Regions from separate parts of the Agarivorans aestuarii genome, predicted to be linked through region 2. Evidence: predicted binding sites of a transcription regulator. Region 2 holds the regulator's gene; the other holds the start of a gene.
What was found. Region 2 encodes FliA, which starts transcription of late flagellar genes. Its sites were predicted from a motif close to CTAAAGNTNNNNNNNNNNNNGCCGATA; they were not measured.
Positions count from the first base shown of each region.

Region 1: K5609_RS06775 (VC2046/SO_2500 family protein) is a predicted target of FliA. The motif match lies at 3,593-3,619, and genes of this name have one in related genera.

Region 1 is NZ_AP023033.1:1,443,330-1,452,674, reverse strand. Features, by position in the region: gene K5609_RS06790 (DUF3369 domain-containing protein) at 138-1,619, shown strand; gene K5609_RS06785 (YchJ family protein) at 1,714-2,175, shown strand; gene purU (formyltetrahydrofolate deformylase) at 2,204-3,040, shown strand; gene K5609_RS06775 (VC2046/SO_2500 family protein) at 3,037-3,567, opposite strand; tRNA gene K5609_RS06770 (tRNA-Tyr) at 3,732-3,815, shown strand; cyclic di-GMP riboswitch class I at 4,117-4,200, opposite strand; gene K5609_RS06765 (response regulator) at 4,370-6,025, shown strand; gene K5609_RS06760 (pentapeptide repeat-containing protein) at 6,161-7,141, shown strand; gene bamJ (BamJ family beta-barrel-assembly machinery protein) at 7,249-7,728, shown strand; gene K5609_RS06750 (cystathionine gamma-synthase family protein) at 7,801-9,036, opposite strand; gene iadA (beta-aspartyl-peptidase) at 9,130-9,345, opposite strand, start outside.
Region 2 is NZ_AP023033.1:2,908,897-2,918,241, reverse strand. Features, by position in the region: gene flhA (flagellar biosynthesis protein FlhA) at 1-1,208, shown strand, start outside; gene flhF (flagellar biosynthesis GTPase FlhF) at 1,246-2,673, shown strand; gene K5609_RS13560 (MinD/ParA family protein) at 2,663-3,556, shown strand; gene K5609_RS13555 (RNA polymerase sigma factor FliA) at 3,549-4,268, shown strand; gene cheY (chemotaxis response regulator CheY) at 4,396-4,779, shown strand; gene K5609_RS13545 (protein phosphatase CheZ) at 4,793-5,533, shown strand; gene K5609_RS13540 (chemotaxis protein CheA) at 5,545-7,677, shown strand; gene K5609_RS13535 (protein-glutamate methylesterase/protein-glutamine glutaminase) at 7,703-8,827, shown strand; gene K5609_RS13530 (flagellar motor protein) at 8,820-9,345, shown strand, end outside.

The DNA.
Region 1 (9,345 bases), 1.5 Mb from region 2:
TCAATTTCCTAGCAACATAAGTGCAATTGCTTAAGCTTAGCGTGTTTAATATCCAGTTTTAAGAAAAATATCCTAAGAATCGCTAGTAATTTCCTATACTGATGATAAAGGCCTTATAACGAGTGAGGACAGTAGCAATGGATGATAGTGCTGAACTATTCCTGTTTGATGAAGAAGACGATACCGCTACCGAAACCCTAGAGCCAGCTCCCTGGAAGGTGCTAATTGTTGATGACGACAGCGAAATGCATACGGTCACAAAATTAGTGTTAAACAACTTTTCTTATCAAGATCGAAAACTCAGCTTTATTGACGCCTATAACGCTGCCGAGGCTTATCAATTACTCAGTGAACACGGCGATGTTGCGATTGCCTTAGTAGATGTTGTTATGGAAAGTGATGACGCTGGTTTACTGCTTATCGATGATATCCGCCAACGCCTTAACAACCACAAAATAAGACTAATTTTGCGCACTGGCCAACCAGGCTTAGCGCCCATTAGAGAAGTGATTCGACGCTATGATGTAAGCGACTATAAAAACAAAACCGAGTTAAGCGATGTAAACCTAGACACCTTAATGTGCGCCTCCCTTCGTGCCTACCAAGAAATTACCGATCTGCATTCACAACGTAATAACCTGCGTGCAGTTATCAATTCCTCCAGCCATATTGAAAACTGCAAAAACGAACAAAACTTGGCCGCAGGAGTGTTTCATGAACTGCTTGACTTATTAACCCAGCAAGAGGCCAAGCTTACACTTAGTGGCTTGGCCTTGAGTGTTTACCGCTCCAAGCTTAAAGTTCTGCACATCGAAGGAAAGCTGGCCTATTTGGAAGAAGTTCGCAGCTTGCATGAGTTACCAAGCCGAGTTCAGTCATTACTCAACCAAGCTCAGCAAAACCAACAGCATAGTTTTGGCGAGAACAACGCGGTATTTTATTTGCAGAATACCGATAGCGAACCCTTGATGTTCTACTTAGAAGGATGGAGCGATACTCAGCAATTGCAGCTGGAGCCACTTAGCTATTTGATCCAAAGTACGGCTGTGCGTCTAGAAAACCAACACCTACAAAAACAACTGGCTCACGGTCAACTGCGCCTAGTGGAGTTAATTCATCAAGCCATTCAAACCAAACAATATAATACCGAGCAGCTTAGCACTGTTGAGCGCTATTGCTCTAAACTTGCTGCGGCTTATTCGCTAAGCGACCAGCAATGTGAAGTATTAAACCAAGCCGCTAGCTTCTATGACTTGGCTAACCACGGCTTACCCGACGTACTGCTTAGCTGCAATATGTTAAGCCAAGGGAGTTGGCAGCGCATTGCCGAACATTGCGAGCTACCAGAGGCACTTAAAGATCCCGCAGTGCAGCAGCAAATAGACGCAGCACTCACCGTAGCTAATCAAAGCCAGGAAAACTGGGATGGCAGTGGCCGCCCCTTAGGCCTAAGTGGTGAAGCCATTCATATCTACGCGCGTATTGTGGCCTTAGCCGTATATTTAAGTGAACAAAGTGACCAGCAAGGAAGTTTGGCTAAGCTTGATTTAGCCAATAACCCACAGTTTGATCCTCAACTAACCACATTTATGGTTAAACACATGTTAAATCCTGATTAATAAGGCCAATTTGGCCAAACTATCACCAAGTTTCAGCTGCCTTATCGGCAGCTTCTTGTTACACTTCGCCCTTAGTCAAATTTGAGGTTTCCCTGTGTTAGTTTGCCCCTGCGGTAGCGGCAACGATTTTCTTCAGTGCTGTCAGCCCATCATCAACGGTGATTGCTTAGCGACAAGTTGTGAGCAGTTAATGCGTTCTCGCTACACCGCGTTTACGCTGGGAGATGCCAATTATTTATGGCAGACGCACCATCCAGACTATCGACAGGGCAACGCCCCACAACCTTCAACTAAAGAAGATTTAGGGCAATGGGAAAAGCTACAAATTACCTTTAGCTGTGACTTTAAAGATGGCCAGGCAGGCATAGTGGAGTTTAAAGCCCATTATCGCGAACAGGGTCAACGACAAATTTTGCACGAGCGCTCTAACTTTAAGAAGGTTAAAGAGCGTTGGTTTTATACTGATGGAGAATTCGCCCCAAAAGCCTTGGCGCGTAATTCAGCTTGCCCCTGCGGAAGCGGCAAAAAGTTTAAACAGTGCTGTAATAAATCTTAACTTTAAAACTGAATAAATCGAAAACACAATGGAAAGAAAAATTCTATTAACCGAATGCCCAGACGCAAAAGGTTTAATCTCAAGCATTACCAACATATGTGCTAAGCACCAGCTTAACATTATCAAAAACAACGAGTTTGTGGACAACGATGCCAATCGCTTTTTTATGCGTACGGTATTAGAAGGCTACTTTAACGACCAAACCTTACTCGCCGATTTAGATGGTGCTCTGCCCTCTGGCAGTACTCGCCGTTTAGAAAGTGCTGGGCGCAAACGCATCGTTATCATGGTAACTAAAGAAGCTCACTGTTTGGGCGATCTACTAATGAAGGCCGTTTACGGTGATATGGATGTAGAAATTGCCGCTGTAGTGGGTAACTACGATAGCCTGCGCAACTTGACGGAAAAGTTTGATATTCCTTTCCATCATATTAGCCATGTAGATTTAAGCCGTGAAGAGCATGAGCAACAAGTTATTGAGGTAGTGCAACAGTACCAACCAGACTACGTAGTACTCGCCAAGTACATGCGTATTCTAACGCCAGCTTTTGTAGAAGCCTTCAACAACAAAATCTTAAACATTCACCACTCATTTTTGCCTGCGTTTATTGGTGCTAAACCTTATAAACAAGCTTACGACCGAGGCGTAAAAATCATTGGTGCCACAGCTCACTTTGTAAACAATGATTTGGACGAAGGGCCAATTGTAGAACAACACGTTATTCATGTTGATCATACTTACAGCGCCGAAGAAATGGCCAAAGCTGGCCGAGATGTAGAAAAAGCGGTGTTGAGTAAAGCACTGCAACAAGTACTGGATGAAAAGGTGTTTGTATACGGAAACCGTACCGTGGTGTTTCGTTAATTAAAGTACTTAACGCTAAGTGGCTTTGAGTAATCGAAGCCACTTAGTAAGTTGTACATGTCACTCCCCTTCACTTCTTTATCTATTTCTTGCTGCGGATCAGGCTTAGCCACTTGGTGCTTTATCCGGCTTAACAAATCCACGTTGTTCATTACCTCGTGAGGTAAACCGTCAACACTGTCTTCTGCACACGCTGCATAACCGCCAAGCGCTTGCTCTAAGCGAATTCGCGAAGGCTCTCCAGCTTGCAGGTGCTTGCTCCAATTGGCTTGCACTGGAAACTCATCATCTAGCGCTTTAAGAGCACGAGCTTGAGCCAGTTGAAACTTATCACGTAAATCTTGCTGAACTTGCTCATAGTTTTGCTTTTGCATTGAAAACTGAGCTTGGTCACACACGTTTTGACTAAGCATACTGAGTAAAAGATGAAAGCGAGCTTGATCACCATGCAAGGCACTTTGGTTAAGCGTATCGCCCAACTGCAGTTCATCACATAAGCTACTTTGTCTAATTTGCTCAACTAACATATCGCTCCTCCATTACCTTTATAGCTATCGGAAAAGCTGGCTAAAACTTTAACAAATATCGGCTAAATGCACAGATAATAAGCAAACAGTAATCAGCCAATCAAAATGTCGTTTTTTTTGCTTTACAGCTCACCAAGTTCTGGTAATATGCCGCTCCACAAGCAGGAGGGGTTCCCGAGTGGCCAAAGGGAACAGATTGTAAATCTGTCGCGAAAGCTTCGGTGGTTCGAATCCACCTCCCTCCACCATATTGATAAAAAAAGACATCTTCGGATGTCTTTTTTTATACCTAAAATTTGGCTTAATGCTATTAATCGACGCACAGCAAAGTATTTAGTTAAGTGATAAGCAATAAAGAACAGAACAGCTCAAAACATCTTAGAAGCGACAGCGTTTGGAAACAAATGCATAACAAGGCGAGGCGGCAGAAACAAATACGCCAAGCTAATTTTAGCTTGGCGTTCCAACCAAATACGGAAAGTAATAAACGGTAAATAGACTAACTTACTAAGTAGAAAGATATACATTGTGCAAATCTAACCACTCAACTAAGGCGGTCCAGCCATCTTAAGGTTGCCCTAAAGACCTGTAACTTTCCGACCTTGGATCACTCCAAGTTTGGCTTTGACTCAGCGCTGATGAGACCAAAAGACTCACCAACACCTCAATATTAAATCAAGCTTGGCTGTTTTTGCAAGGTTTAATAGCAGATACTACTAAGGTGCTAACTGTCTATACTTACACTACTTTATCGCTTAGTAACTTATGCTAGGATAAGCCAAAAGGATTAGAACACTCAGTAATGGCAACGCAATATAATTACAGCGACAAGCAAATACTCATCGTTGATGACCAACGAGCCTTTCAGGTTATGCTTAAGGCGATGTTGCAAAACTTTGGTGCGACCGACGTTTATTTTGCAAATACTGGTGAAGCAGCTGTAAGAGCGTGCCGAAAGCGTAAATTTGATATCCTTCTAGTGGATTATAATTTAGGCACTGGCAAAAATGGCGGCCAACTATTAGAAGAGCTACGTGTTAGCGAATTGTTAGAAGTAGACGCCCTATTCTTTATCATTAGTGGTGACAATAACAAAAGCATGGTGCTTAGTGCTCTAGAAATGGAACCCGATGAGTTTATTACCAAGCCCTTTTCCCAATTTCAACTACACAACCGCTTGGCCCGTGCCAATCTTAAGCGACAAAGCCTGCGTGACGTTTACCAAGCATTAGCCAAAAAACAGTATCAGCAAGTTATTGAACTCTGTGATAAGCAAATTGAAGCTGAAAGCCGCTACAGCAATTATTGTCGAAATCTACGTGTTGAAGCGCAAATAGCCTTAGGTGAATACCAAGCCGCCAAAGAAGCATTAGAAGCCATATTAGAAGAACGAAAACAAACTTGGGCGAAAGCCACCTTAGGTCGTGTTCATCTTTTGCTTAAAGACAATAAAAGCGCCATTGAAACCCTTACTCGTTCTATCGCCGAGAGCCCATTGCTGCTCACTGGCTACGACTGGTTAGCACGCGCTTACCGAGCCGAAGGCGACCTAGATAAAGCCTTAGAAACCGTCTTAAAAGCCTCTAAGCTGGCAGTAAACAGTATCGAGCGACAACAGTTACTTGCCGAGTTGGCCATGGAGGCTGGTGATTTAACTCTAGCCAAAGAAACCTTTTCAACCATCTTGCAGCTTGCTAGGCGCTCTATCCATCGCGGCCCCCAACATCTATGCAATTATGTGCGCAGCCTAATCGACGAAGCACAAAGTGAAGATGATTTGTATCGAAAAAATCGCCTACTGCAAGAGGTTAACTCGGTGTTGTTTCATGCTAGACGTGAAGAAGGCAAAGACGAAGACTTTAATTTTGATGCCTTTGAAGGGATAAGCCAGGCTCGAGTGCACGCCACCAAAGGCGAATTAAACAAAGCCAAGCGATTGTTGTTTGATAGCCACGACGGTCTATTAGATGCGCCAAGCAAAGTAAGTGGTGAACTATTGCCTGACACCTTCTTAACCCTAAACTCTGTAGGTGAGTTTGAATATGCAATGCCCTTTGCCGAAGAATTAGAAAAGCGCGATAACATTGACCCTATGTCGCTATCCTCGGCGCACAAGGTATTAAAAGCCGAAGATTTTGAACTAAAGCTCGGCCAATTTCGTGAATACAACAAAATGGGTATTGAAGCCTACGAAGAAAACCGTTTTCACGAAGCCACTAACTATTTCGACAAAGCCTTACAAGTTGCCCCCGGTAACACCGGCGCAATTCTAAACAAAATCCAAGCGATTCTAAAACAACTTAATCAGTCGGAAAAAGGGCTTAGCGGGCAACTTTTAACTGACTGTAAAATAACCATTAAGTTGCTCGATGGTCTTAAATTAAACGACAACCACGCCGAACGTTACTCCACTTTAAAAAGTGAGTTTCAGCAACTAGGTAGCAGCAAAAAAAAGTAGCGGCTAAGATCTGTTAAGCCCACCTTTTAAGGCCGCTCGCAAAATCTTCCATTTGAAATACACTTAGCTTAAAGCCAGTGAATGAAACTGGCTAATAATCAAACTTTTGATTAATAGCTGGAGTGTTAGTTAAATATGGTGAAATGCGGTCAATGTCTGTATCAAGATAGTTCTGGCGCCAGCTGCAAGGAACCAGCTTTAGAAAGCGGTTTGTGTTTTTGGCATGACCCAGACGAGGACAAGTGTGGCGAAGAGATCAAAGAGAAGCTAGAAAACCATGCTAAAAACGGCGGTATGCTTCGAGGAATCAGCCTAAAAAAAGCCAAACTTGAAGGTATTGATTTAGTGCGTTACAACAGCAAACAGGGTTACGATTTCTCTGGTGCGGATCTCTACCGAAGTGACCTAAGAGGGGCCCATCTTTTTAATATCAACCTGCAAAACGGTAGCTTAATGAAAGCCGATTTACGGGGGGCTAACCTAAATCACGCCGACCTAACAAAGACCAACCTGCTCGGTGCCAAAATGGACCAATGTAAATGTGATAGCCTTTGCGTTGGCGAAAAAGTGCTTCAAGAGCAATTAGGTAGTGCCGCCGAGCAGCAACAAGATAAAGAAGCTATGGCCGATTACTACCAACAAGCCGAAGAAGTATATCGCTGTTTACGCAAAACAGCGGAGTCGGAAGGCTTGTTTACCACAGCAGGCGTGTTTTTGCGTAAAGAGCTCACTATGCGACGTTATCAAATGCCCAAATTCTCTTATCGACGCGGAATATCCAAGTTGGTTGATTTGGTATGCGGCTACGGAGAACTGCCCATTCGCGTGGTATACACCTCAATGCTAATCATTTTAAGCTGCGCAATTATCTACTCGTTTACCGGTATTCACTTCAACGGCAATATTGTTTCGCTTAGTGTTAACCAAAGCCTTGGGCAGAATGTGGTGGCGTTTTTTGAATGCCTATATTACAGCGTGGTCACATTTACTACGCTTGGTTATGGCGACTTCACTCCTGTTGGGCTTTCCCGCATGTTTGCTGCCATTGAGGCCTTTAGCGGTAGTTTTATTATTGCGCTATTTGTTGTGGTATTTGTAAAGAAAATGACCCGCTAGCGCTATTCAGGCTAGTTTTCTTAGATAAGCAGTGCTTTTTAACTAGCACTTTCGTAAAGTTAGATTAACATTTATCTTTTACTCAACATCCTAGTAAGGAATCGACTTTGAAATTTGTGGTTCTCGCTCTACTCGCTATTTTTGTGATTTTATTTATTCTTCGCGCCAATAATAACGCCAAAGCGGTTAAGCAAAACCGTCAGTTAGGCCACGACTTTCTCGCCGAAAACGCTCAAAAAGACGGTGTGATAACCACAGAATCTGGTTTGCAGTACCTAATATTGGAAGATGTTGTAGAAGGCGCTGAGAAACCTTCAGCAAACAGCACAGTAACCGTTCATTACCATGGAACTTTGTTAAGCGGCTTAGTGTTTGATAGTTCGGTAGAACGTCAACGCCCAGCTCAATTCCCACTAGGGCAAGTTATCGCAGGCTGGACCGAAGGCTTACAATATATGAGTGTGGGCGAGAAATTCCGTTTCTTTATCCCGAGTCAATTAGCTTACGGCGATCGGAGTGTGGCATCAATTCCTGCCGGCTCTGCCCTAATCTTTGAAGTGGAACTACTGTCGGTAGATAGTAAGTAAGCCTATCGGATATTTTAGGTAAGTGTATAAAGCCTTGGCATGACCAAGGCTTTTTTATATCTATTTTCTTTACTAGGAACGAGCTAATGCTTGCTCAAAGTCGCTGAGCAAGTCTTCAGTATCTTCAATACCAATTGAGCAGCGGATCATTGTTTCACTAATTCCCGAGGCTTGACGGGCCTCTATGCCCATTTCAAAGTAAATAGTTTGGGCTACAGGTAAAGCTAAGGTGCGATTGTCCCCTAAATGGGTGGCGTTAATCACGACATTGGTTTTATCCAAGAACTCTGTGCAGTTGATGCCATCCACTAAATCAAAGCTCACCAAAGCGCCATGGCGCTTAAACAGTTCACTGGCTCGTTGGTGCTGAGGATGCGATACCAAGCCCGGGTAATAAACCTTAGCGACTTTAGGATGCTCATCTAACATCTTGGCTAAGGCTAAAGCATTAGCGCATTGACGCTCCATACGAAGTGCCATGGTTTCTGCGCCAACCGATAATAAATGCGCCGCTTGTGAGCTCAAGGCACCACCAAAATCTCTTAGGCCTTTTTTCTTAATTTGGTTGATTCCCCACATACTTGGATCGCCACTGCGATAGCCTTCAAAGATATTGGGGAAGGTGCTCCAATCAAATAAGCCTGTATCACTTACCGAACCGCCCAGCGCATTGCCATGGCCGCCAACATACTTTGATAAAGAGGTAATGATTAAGCTGGCACCCACTGATTTAGGCTGAAAGAGGTAAGAAGAAGTTAAGGTATTATCAACGACGTAAACCAAACCTCGTTGCTCACATAGTTCGCCAATTCCCGCTAAATCTACAATCTGAGTGGCAGGATTAGCAATGGTCTCAACAAACACCATTTTGGTGTTGTCTTGGCAAGCCTGCTCCACCGCCTCGCTACTGGTAGCATCCACCAAGGTCACTTCAATGCCATATCCTTTTAAGGTGCCAAATATGCTGCTGGTGTTACCAAACAAGAATCGACTCGCAACAATATGGTCGCCGGCTTTTAGCAAGGTTAAAAACACCGTACCAATGGCTGCCATACCGGTACCAAATACTAGGCTGGCAATACTCTCATCAAGCATGGCAATTTTGCGTTGTAAGTAATCAAGAGTAGGCGTTGATTGACGAGCATAAGCATGGCCAACTTGCTTGCCTTGAAATACATCCACCAAGTCTTGGGTGGCGGCGTATCCATAAGGTACCGAGTTATGAATTGGTGCGTGAACAGCACCATCCTCTACGCCAGCTAAACGGTCACTGTGAACCAGCTGAGTTGTGAATCCTTTAAAGCTCATAGGGCTACTTCTAGTAAAAACTAAGTGCCGCTATTATGCCTTAGCCAAGGTTTAAAAACGAGCAGCCCTTAGTGAGAGTCTCTTTGGAAAACACTACTTAGTCCAAATGCTCTTACCCATAGCAAATACTTGTTTGATATCTAAGGACTGCTGGTCAAGTACCACTAAATCAGCGTCGAAGCCCATCGCTAATTGACCTTTGTTTTTTAAGCCCAAAATCTTCGCCGGATTACTAGTGATCACCGATAAAGCGATCTCTAAGGGCACTTGATAAGACTGAACAGCTTCTTTAGCAGCCAGATATAAACT
Region 2 (9,345 bases):
TTCTTTTCATTATGGGCATTGTTCCTGGTATGCCTCATTTGGCCTTTTTGACCTGTGCAGCGGTATGTTTAGGCGCTGCGTGGATGCGCCATAAAGGCGATGCTAAAAAAGCTTCCGAGACAGCATTACAGCCAGCTTCCTCGAGTTCTAATGTAAGCAGTGAGCCAAAAGAGTTAGGTTGGGATGATGTTCAACCGGTTGATGTGATTGGTCTTGAAGTGGGCTATCGTCTAATCCCATTGGTGGATAAATCTCAAGGTGGCGAATTATTGGCGCGTATTAAAGGCGTACGTAAGAAGCTATCTCAAGATTTAGGTTTTCTTGTGCCTGCCGTGCATATTCGAGATAACCTAGATTTAGGTCCTAACCAGTATCGGATAACCTTAATGGGCGTGACTTACGGTGAGTCGGAAGTATTCCACGATCGAGAAATGGCGATTAACCCTGGTCAGGTATTTGGTAAAATTGAAGGCCAAGCTACTACCGATCCAGCCTTTGGCCTAGAAGCCGCTTGGGTGGCTACTGAGCAGCGTGAACATGCGCAAACCCTAGGTTATACCGTTGTTGACTCGGCCACGGTTGTAGCGACCCACTTAAGTCAGCTTCTTACTAACAATGCCTCAAGCCTACTGGGTCACGAAGAAGTTCAAAACCTACTTGATATGCTAGGCGGTAATCTACCGAAACTGGTTGAAGGCTTAGTGCCTGATACGATGACCCTGTCTACGGTGGTTAAGGTACTGCAAAACCTATTGAATGAGGGCGTGCCGATTCGTGACGTTCGCAGTATTGTTCAAACCTTGGTTGAATATGGACCTAAGAGCCAAGATCCCGATATTCTTACCGCCGCCTGTCGTATTTCCTTAAAACGTTTGATCGTTCAAGAGTTGATTGGCAGCGAAGCCGAACTACCAGTAATAACCTTGTCTCCAGACTTGGAGCAGATATTGCATCAGTCTATGCAAGCGGCAGGAAACGATGGCGCAGGTATGGAGCCAGGTTTGGCAGAGAAACTCCAAGTATCATTAACGGAGGCGTGTCAAAACCAAGAAATGGCTGGTCAACCCGCTATCTTATTAACCTCGGGCATACTGCGTTCAAGTATGTCTCGATTTGTTAAAACAGCAATGCCTGCATTAAGGGTTCTGTCTTACCAAGAAGTGCCAGAAGATAAACAAATACGAATTGTGAGTTCAGTAGGGCAGTAGCCTCAGCGGATTAGCAAAAGGAAGGTGAACAGTGAAAATGAAACGCTTTTTTGCAAAAGATATGCGAACAGCACTAGCCGAAGTGAAGGAAACACTAGGCAGTGATGCGGTTATCATGTCCAACAAAAAGGTGACTGGTGGCATAGAAATTGTTGCTGCGGTCGAACCTTCCAGTACTAAACAAGCTGTGTCTAAAAGCGATAGAGAATTGCCTGAAGACAGCGTCAAATTGTCGTCTATGAATGCTGGCACAGCCAAAAAGGCGCCAACAAAACAGCACCCTAGTCATGATTTTGACGAAAATGCCAGTTTGAAAGATAACCTAACCAACTTTATGCAGCGCCATCAAAAGCGTCAGAAAGAAAACTTGCAACAGTCTCAGCAAAAACAGCAACAACAGCGACCTCGCACTGTTCAAGCTCCACGCTCTTTAGCTCAACAACAAGGTTGGGCGCAGCAAGGCTCTTTATCCAGCAAACCAAGTAATACCTCACTTGGCGGCCAGCCAGCAAGCCCTGCATCCGCTGCAGCAGGTAACGAAGTCGGCGAGCTTAAGAAAGAAATGGCTGCGATGCGTAAACTGCTTGAGCATCAAGTCTCTGGATTAATGTGGCAGGAAGTTGAACGTCAAGAGCCGGTGCGAGCGATGTTAATTAAACAATTGCAACTAGTTGGTTTTGATGAAGATATGGCAGACCAAATCGCTGGATATATCCCTGAAGAACTGGGTGTTCAAGAAGGTTGGCAGCATTTACGTGAACTATTAGTTAATCAACTGCCGGTTGGCCAGGACGAGATTTTATTAAAGGGTGGAGCAATTGCCTTGCTTGGCCCAACAGGCGTAGGCAAAACTACCACCATTGCTAAGTTAGCCGCACAGTTTGCGATGCGCCATGGCGCCGAAAGTGTGGCGATGATTACTACCGACACCTACCGTATTGGCGCCCATGAGCAACTTGCCACTTATGGCAAAATCATGGGCTGTGCAGTTCGAGTCGCCAACGATGAAGAAGAGCTTTCACAGTTGCTTTATCAGTTTAAAGACAAAAAATTAGTGCTTATTGATACCGCAGGCATGAGCCAACGTGATCTTCGCTTACACGAGCAATTAGATAAGTTAGTAAAAAACAGCCGGGTGAATATTCGCAACTACTTGGTAATGTCGGCCAATGCGCAGCGTCGGGTAATTGAAGAAACTGTGAACCAATTTCAGCGAATTCCTTTAGCTGGTACCATACTTACCAAATTAGATGAAAGCTTGGCATTAGGCGAAGTGTTAAATGTAACCTTGCGCCATGCCTTACCAATAAGTTACGTTACTCACGGCCAACAAGTGCCTGAAGATATTGCGGTAGCTGCGCCTACCCAACTAATTGAACAAGCATTATCGGTTATCGATAAGCAAAGCCAGCAACATTTCTGGTTTAGTGAAACCGAACAACAAAAGGTTTCAGATGTATTCTAAAGACAATGAATTTGACCAAGCTAGCGGCTTAAGAATGATGCAACAAAAAAACAATGTAAAAGTCATCGCTGTAACGGGCGGCAAAGGGGGCGTAGGTAAAACTAACGTTACTCTTAACATGGGCATAGCCATGGCTGCGCAAGGTAAGCGCGTAATGGTGCTAGATGCCGACTTAGGCCTAGCAAATGTAGATGTGCTGCTTGGTTTACGTGTGACCAAAAACTTATCTCATGTTTTGTCCGGCGAGTGCACCTTAGATGAAGTATTAGTTAAAGGGCCTAATGGGATTTTAATCGCGCCGGCTACTTCTGGTACTCAATCAATGGTGGAGCTCAGTCCTGCGGAACACGCTGGGCTTATTCGTGCTTTTAGCAGCATGAAAACACCCATTGATGTATTGCTGGTTGACACCGCAGCGGGTATCTCCGACATGGTGTTAAGCTTTGCCAAAGCCTCTCAAGACATTCTAGTGGTGGTGTGTGATGAGCCAACCTCTATTACCGATGCTTATGCGCTAATAAAGCTGCTTTCAAACCAGCACGGTGTATACAAATTTAAAGTGGTAGCAAACATGGTGCGAAGTTTACGCGAAGGCCAAGAGCTGTTTGCTAAGCTTACGCGAGTAACCGATCGTTTCTTGGATGCTACACTCGAACTAGTATCTTGTATTCCTTATGACAATAACGTGCGCTTAGCCGTGAGAAAGCAGCGAGTAGTGGTAGAGGCCTATCCAAAGTCTCCTGCATCTTTGGCGTTTCGCTCGTTAGCAAGCAAGGGTTCTACTTGGCCTATTCCTGAACAAGCAGGTGGACATTTAGAATTTTTCATCGAGAACCTTCTCGAATTTGGACAACGTAAAAATAGAGAACAGCTTAGTGAATAAAGTTGCCGCTTATGCCAGCGCTAATGACACTAATGTTTTGGTGGAGCGCCATGCAAACTTGGTCAAACGGATAGCCCATCACCTAATGGCTAGGCTTCCGGCTAGCGTGATTGTTGATGACTTGATCCAATCAGGAATGATTGGCTTAATCGAAGCCGCGCGTAACTTTGATGGTTCAAAAGGCGCCAGCTTCGAAACCTACGCCGGCATTCGCATTCGTGGCTCTATGCTTGACGAAATTCGTCGAGGCGATTGGGTGCCGCGTTCGGTGCACAAAAACAGCCGCGCCATCAGTGACGCAATCGCTGAGGTTGAGAAAGAAAAAAACGGTGACGCAAAAGACGCCGAGGTTGCAGCAAAGCTTGGGGTAAGCCTGAGCGAATACCATTCAATGTTGTCTGATGTAAATTGCGGACGCATTTTAGGTATCGACGACCTAGGTGTCAGTGAAGACGTTATATCAAGTGAAGAAAGCCGAGAGCTAAACCGACCCTTTGAAGGTTTTGCTAACCAACGCTTTCAGCAATCTCTTGCCGAGTGCATTAAAGGCCTTCCAGAGAGAGAGGCACTGGTTTTGTCCCTCTATTATGATGAAGAACTTAACCTAAAAGAAATTGGTGAAGTATTGAGCGTAAGCGAGTCCCGAGTCAGTCAAATTCATAGTCAAGCGCTTGCTCGAGTTAAAACTCGAATGCGAGATTGGACACAATAGAGAAATTCATCCTTACATTTCTTGTAAAAGATGGACTAAAATTGTGTTTATTAAGGCATAATATCTATATTACATAAATTTTTGGCCTAATTAGTGGCTTGTAAAACATCCTGTTGGGGGACGTACCTTGGATAAAAATATGAAAATTCTGGTTGTTGATGATTTTTCAACGATGAGAAGGATTATTAAAAACCTACTTAGAGATCTTGGTTTCAACAATACTCATGAAGCCGATGACGGAAATACCGCATTACCTATGCTTAAAGGCGGCGATTTCGAATTTGTGGTAACTGATTGGAACATGCCTGGAATGGAAGGCATTGATCTATTGAAAAATATTCGTGCCGACGAAAGTTTGTCTCACCTACCTGTTTTAATGGTAACTGCCGAAGCAAAACGTGAACAGATCATTGAAGCTGCTCAAGCCGGCGTAAATGGATATATTGTTAAACCTTTCACTGCAGCCACGCTAAAAGAGAAGCTAGATAAGATTTTCGAAAGACTACAATAAGAAAGGAAGATGCGTGAGCACAGATACTCCGATTATTTCATTAGCCGACGCCAAATCTTTGGTTGCGCTACTTGAAGAAGGAAATGTCGCCGAGGCGAATCAACTTGTTAGTGAGCTTTGTGCTCCAAAAGCTAATCTGCTATTTGATAAGGTTGGGCAGCTCACTCGTCAGCTTCATGACTCTTTAAATGAATTTAAACTCGATATTCGAATTAACGAGTTAGCTAATCAAGAAATACCAGACGCTAAAGAGCGGTTAAACTATGTGATAGAGATGACCGATCAAGCAGCCAATAAAACCATGGACGCAGTAGAGTCTGGCCTTCCAATTGCCGATCAATTAACTAACGAAATCAACAGTATCATGCCTATATGGCAAAGTTTGATGGAACGAAGAATTGAAATCGGCCAATTTAAGGCGCTATGTCACCAAATCGATATTTTCCTTAATAGTTCTTCAGCAAATGCCGATAAACTACGTAGCATGTTAACCGAAATATTGATGGCTCAAGATTTCCAAGATTTAACCGGTCAGATGATTCGTAAGGTAATCACCTTGGTGCAAGAGGTGGAAGAAAGCTTGGTTGAAATGCTTACCTTGTTTGGAAATGAAAACGTCGAAGTAGTAGAAAATAATAAAGTGACTAAATCTGCTATTGAAGCCGAAGGGCCAATATTAAATAAAGAGCAAAGGGACGACGTTGTTAACGATCAAGATGATGTTGATGACTTATTGTCTAGTTTAGGATTTTAAGGGAGTAGCGCATGTCGTTTGATGTAGATGAAGACATCTTACAAGACTTTCTCGTAGAAGCGGCGGAGATCCTTGAGCAGCTGTCTGAACAGCTGGTTGATTTAGAAAAACGTCCAGATGACAGTGACTTGTTAAATGCCATATTCCGTGGCTTCCATACCGTTAAGGGTGGGGCAGGCTTTTTGTCATTAACCGAGTTGGTTGATGTTTGTCATGGTGCGGAGAATATTTTTGATACCCTGCGCAATGGCGGAAGAGGTGTATCGCCTGAGCTAATGGATGTAATTCTCGAAGCGCTAGATTCTGTTAATGATATGTTTGCTCAAGTTCAGGCGCGTGAGCCTTTAACACCTGCGTCTCCTGAGTTGATTGACAGCTTGCATCAATTGTCTCAACCAGAGTCCGCCGACGAAGTGGCTGCAGAGCCAGAGCCAGAGCCAGAGCCAGAGCCAGAGCCAGAGCCTGTTACTGCAGCGCCAAGTGCCGATGCCGGCAATATTGACGAAATTTCCGATGATGAGTTTGAGCGTTTGCTCGATGAGCTGCATGGCTCAGCGGCTCCTTCTCCTGACGCCGCACCAAAACCTGCGCCCGCAGCACCAGTGCAAAAAGCCGCTAGCGATGGTGATATTTCAGATGATGAATTTGAAAAACTGTTGGATGAACTTCATGGTTCAAAAGCTCCAAGTGCTAGTAAACCTGCAGCGCCAGTCGCCCCAGCAGCGAAACCTAGCTCAAACGGTGATGAAATTGGCGACGACGAATTTGAGAAGCTGCTAGACCAATTACATGGTGCTGGTAAAGCCCCAGACGCGAAGGTGACACCGGCAAAAGCAACACCTAAGCCTGCCGCTAAAATTGAAGCTAGCCCCAAAGTGCCTGCTAAACCAGCAGCACCGGCCAAGCCTGCTGCTAAGGCTGCTCCTGCCAAACAAGAGCCTGCAAAAGCGCCAGCCAAGCAAGCTGTGCCTCAAGGTGAAACGACAGTTCGCGTAGATACCCGCACGCTTGACGATATTATGAATATGGTTGGTGAGCTGGTACTGGTGCGAAACCGCTTAGTAAGCTTGGGCCTTAATAGCAACGATGAAGATATGTCTAAAGCCACCGCTAACTTGGATGTGGTGACTGCGGATCTGCAAGGTGCGGTAATGAAAACCCGCATGCAGCCAATCAAAAAAGTGTTTGGCCGTTTCCCTCGAGTGGTTCGAGATTTAGCCCGAAGCTTGAAGAAAGACATTAACCTTGAGTTGGTGGGTGAAGATACAGACTTAGATAAAAACTTAGTTGAAGCTCTCGCTGATCCATTGGTTCACTTAGTACGAAACTCGGTTGATCACGGTATAGAAATGCCAGACGATCGCGTTGCTTCGGGTAAACCGCGTACTGGTGTTATTCGCTTATCAGCCTCACAAGAAGGTGATCACATCTTGCTTAAAATCGAGGATGATGGCGCCGGTATGAATGCCGATAAGCTAAAATCTATAGCGATCGAGCGCGGTGTGCTTGATGCAGATGCTGCTGCGCGTATGCCAGATAAAGATGCTTATAGCCTTATTTTCGCCCCTGGTTTCTCTACCAAGACAGAGATTTCAGACATCTCTGGTCGAGGTGTGGGCATGGATGTGGTGAAAACCAGCATTACCCAACTAAATGGTTCAGTTGATATTGACTCACAATTGGGGCAGGGCACTACACTACAAATTAAAGTACCGCTAACCTTGGCTATTTTGCCAACCTTGATGGTTGACGTTGGCAAGCAGACTTTTGCTTTACCACTGACTAGCGTGAATGAAATCTTCCATCTTGACCTTACCAAAACTAACGTAGTTGATGGTCAAGAAACCGTGATTGTTCGCGACAAGGCTATTCCGCTGTTTTATTTGCAAGACTGGTTGATTAGAAATGGCCAATCTGGAGAGCGCAGCTCTCAAGGGCACGTGGTTATCGTACAAATTGGCCCACAACAAGTCGGTTTTGTGGTTGATAACCTGATTGGCCAAGAAGAAGTGGTGATCAAAGCCTTAGACCAATTATTGCAAGGTACTCCAGGTATGGCTGGTGCCACAATCACTAGTGATGGCCGTATTGCTTTAATTCTTGATATCCCAAGCCTGTTGAAACGCTACGCCCGTAAGATGTAAGCCTAGCCTTTAAGAAGAATCTAACATGGCAATAAAAGTACTTGTAGTTGATGATTCGAGCTTTTTCCGTCGCCGGGTAAGCGAGATCATCAACGCAGACCCTTCATTAGAAGTGGTCGATACCGCAAAAAATGGCCGTGAAGCCATCGACATGGTCGCTCGTCTTAAACCCGATGTAGTGACCATGGATATCGAAATGCCGGTAATGGACGGTATTACAGCCGTTCGCGAAATTATGGCGAAGAATCCCACTCCGGTGCTTATGTTCTCATCGCTAACTCATGAAGGGGCAAAGGCCACCCTTGATGCTCTAGAAGCCGGTGCTCTAGATTTCATTCCTAAAAAGTTTGAAGACATTGCTCGAGATAGAGAAGAAGCCGTTAGCCTGCTTCAGCAACGAGTAAAGGCAATTGCTCGCCGCCGCGTTAGCGCACGAAGAAGTGTTAGCGCCCCGACAGCAAGTGCTCCTGTTCGACCTGGTTCTGCTACAAGACCTGCAGTAAAAACTTCTACAAGTGCTTCTGCTTCCCAGCCGAAAGAGCGCACTGCTGCGCGTTTTAAGCCTTCTGGTAAGCGCTATAAGTTGGTGGCTATTGGTACATCAACAGGTGGCCCAGTTGCGTTACAAACTATTCTTACCCAAATACCAGCCGGTTTTTCAAAACCTATTTTATTAATTCAGCATATGCCGGCTACCTTTACTGCTGCCTTTGCTCAGCGATTAAATAGCTTGTCGAGAATCAATGTTAAACAAGCTGAGGATGGCGACGAATTACGTCCTGGTTGCGCATATTTGGCGCCAGGTGGTAAGCAAATGTTGGTTGAAGGCCGTGGCTCTTACGGTCGTTTACGTGTGATAGATGGTAACGACAAAGTAAACTACAAACCTTGTGTTGATATTACCTTTGCTTCATTAGCGAAGAGTCACCAGTCTAACGTATTGGCGATGATTCTTACTGGTATGGGCGCCGACGGCAGAGACGGAGCGCGTTTACTGAAAGAACAAGGTTCTACCATTTGGGCGCAAGATGAAGCTAGTTGTGTGGTGTACGGTATGCCTCAAGCGGTAGCTAGTGCAGGTTTGGCGTCTGAGCAACTCCCTCTTGATCGCTTTTGTGAGGCGATTGTAGCGGAAATAGGGAATGGATAAACTAAGCATTGCTGGCGTGTTTATCGCCTTCTCTGCTGTTGGTTTTGGTCATTCTTTAGCGGGTGGTAGCTTTTCAGACCTAGTTAATTTGCACGCCTTTATCATCGTTATAGGCGGTACGGTTGGCGCTGTTATGCTACAAACACCCGCTTCTCAATTTGTCCAAGCGATAAAATCCATTCCACGAGTTTGGCAAAACCAACAGCTTGACGTAAAAAAACAAACTCAATTAATTTTAAGTTGGTCTCACACCGTTCGTAAAGATGGTTACCTAGTATTAGAAAAACACCGACAACAAGCCGATGCCTTTAGTGTATTGGGCTTAGAAATGTTGATCGACGGAGCCGAGACCGAACAGTTAAAACAGTCATTAGAAGACATAATTGATCTTGAGCAAAACCGCTTAGAAAAACAAGCTGGGGTGTTTGAAGCGATGGGAGGGTATTGCCCAACCGTTGGTATCCTCGGGGCGGTACTAGGGCTAATTCAAGCCATGGACTTTTTAACTAGTCCCGAGC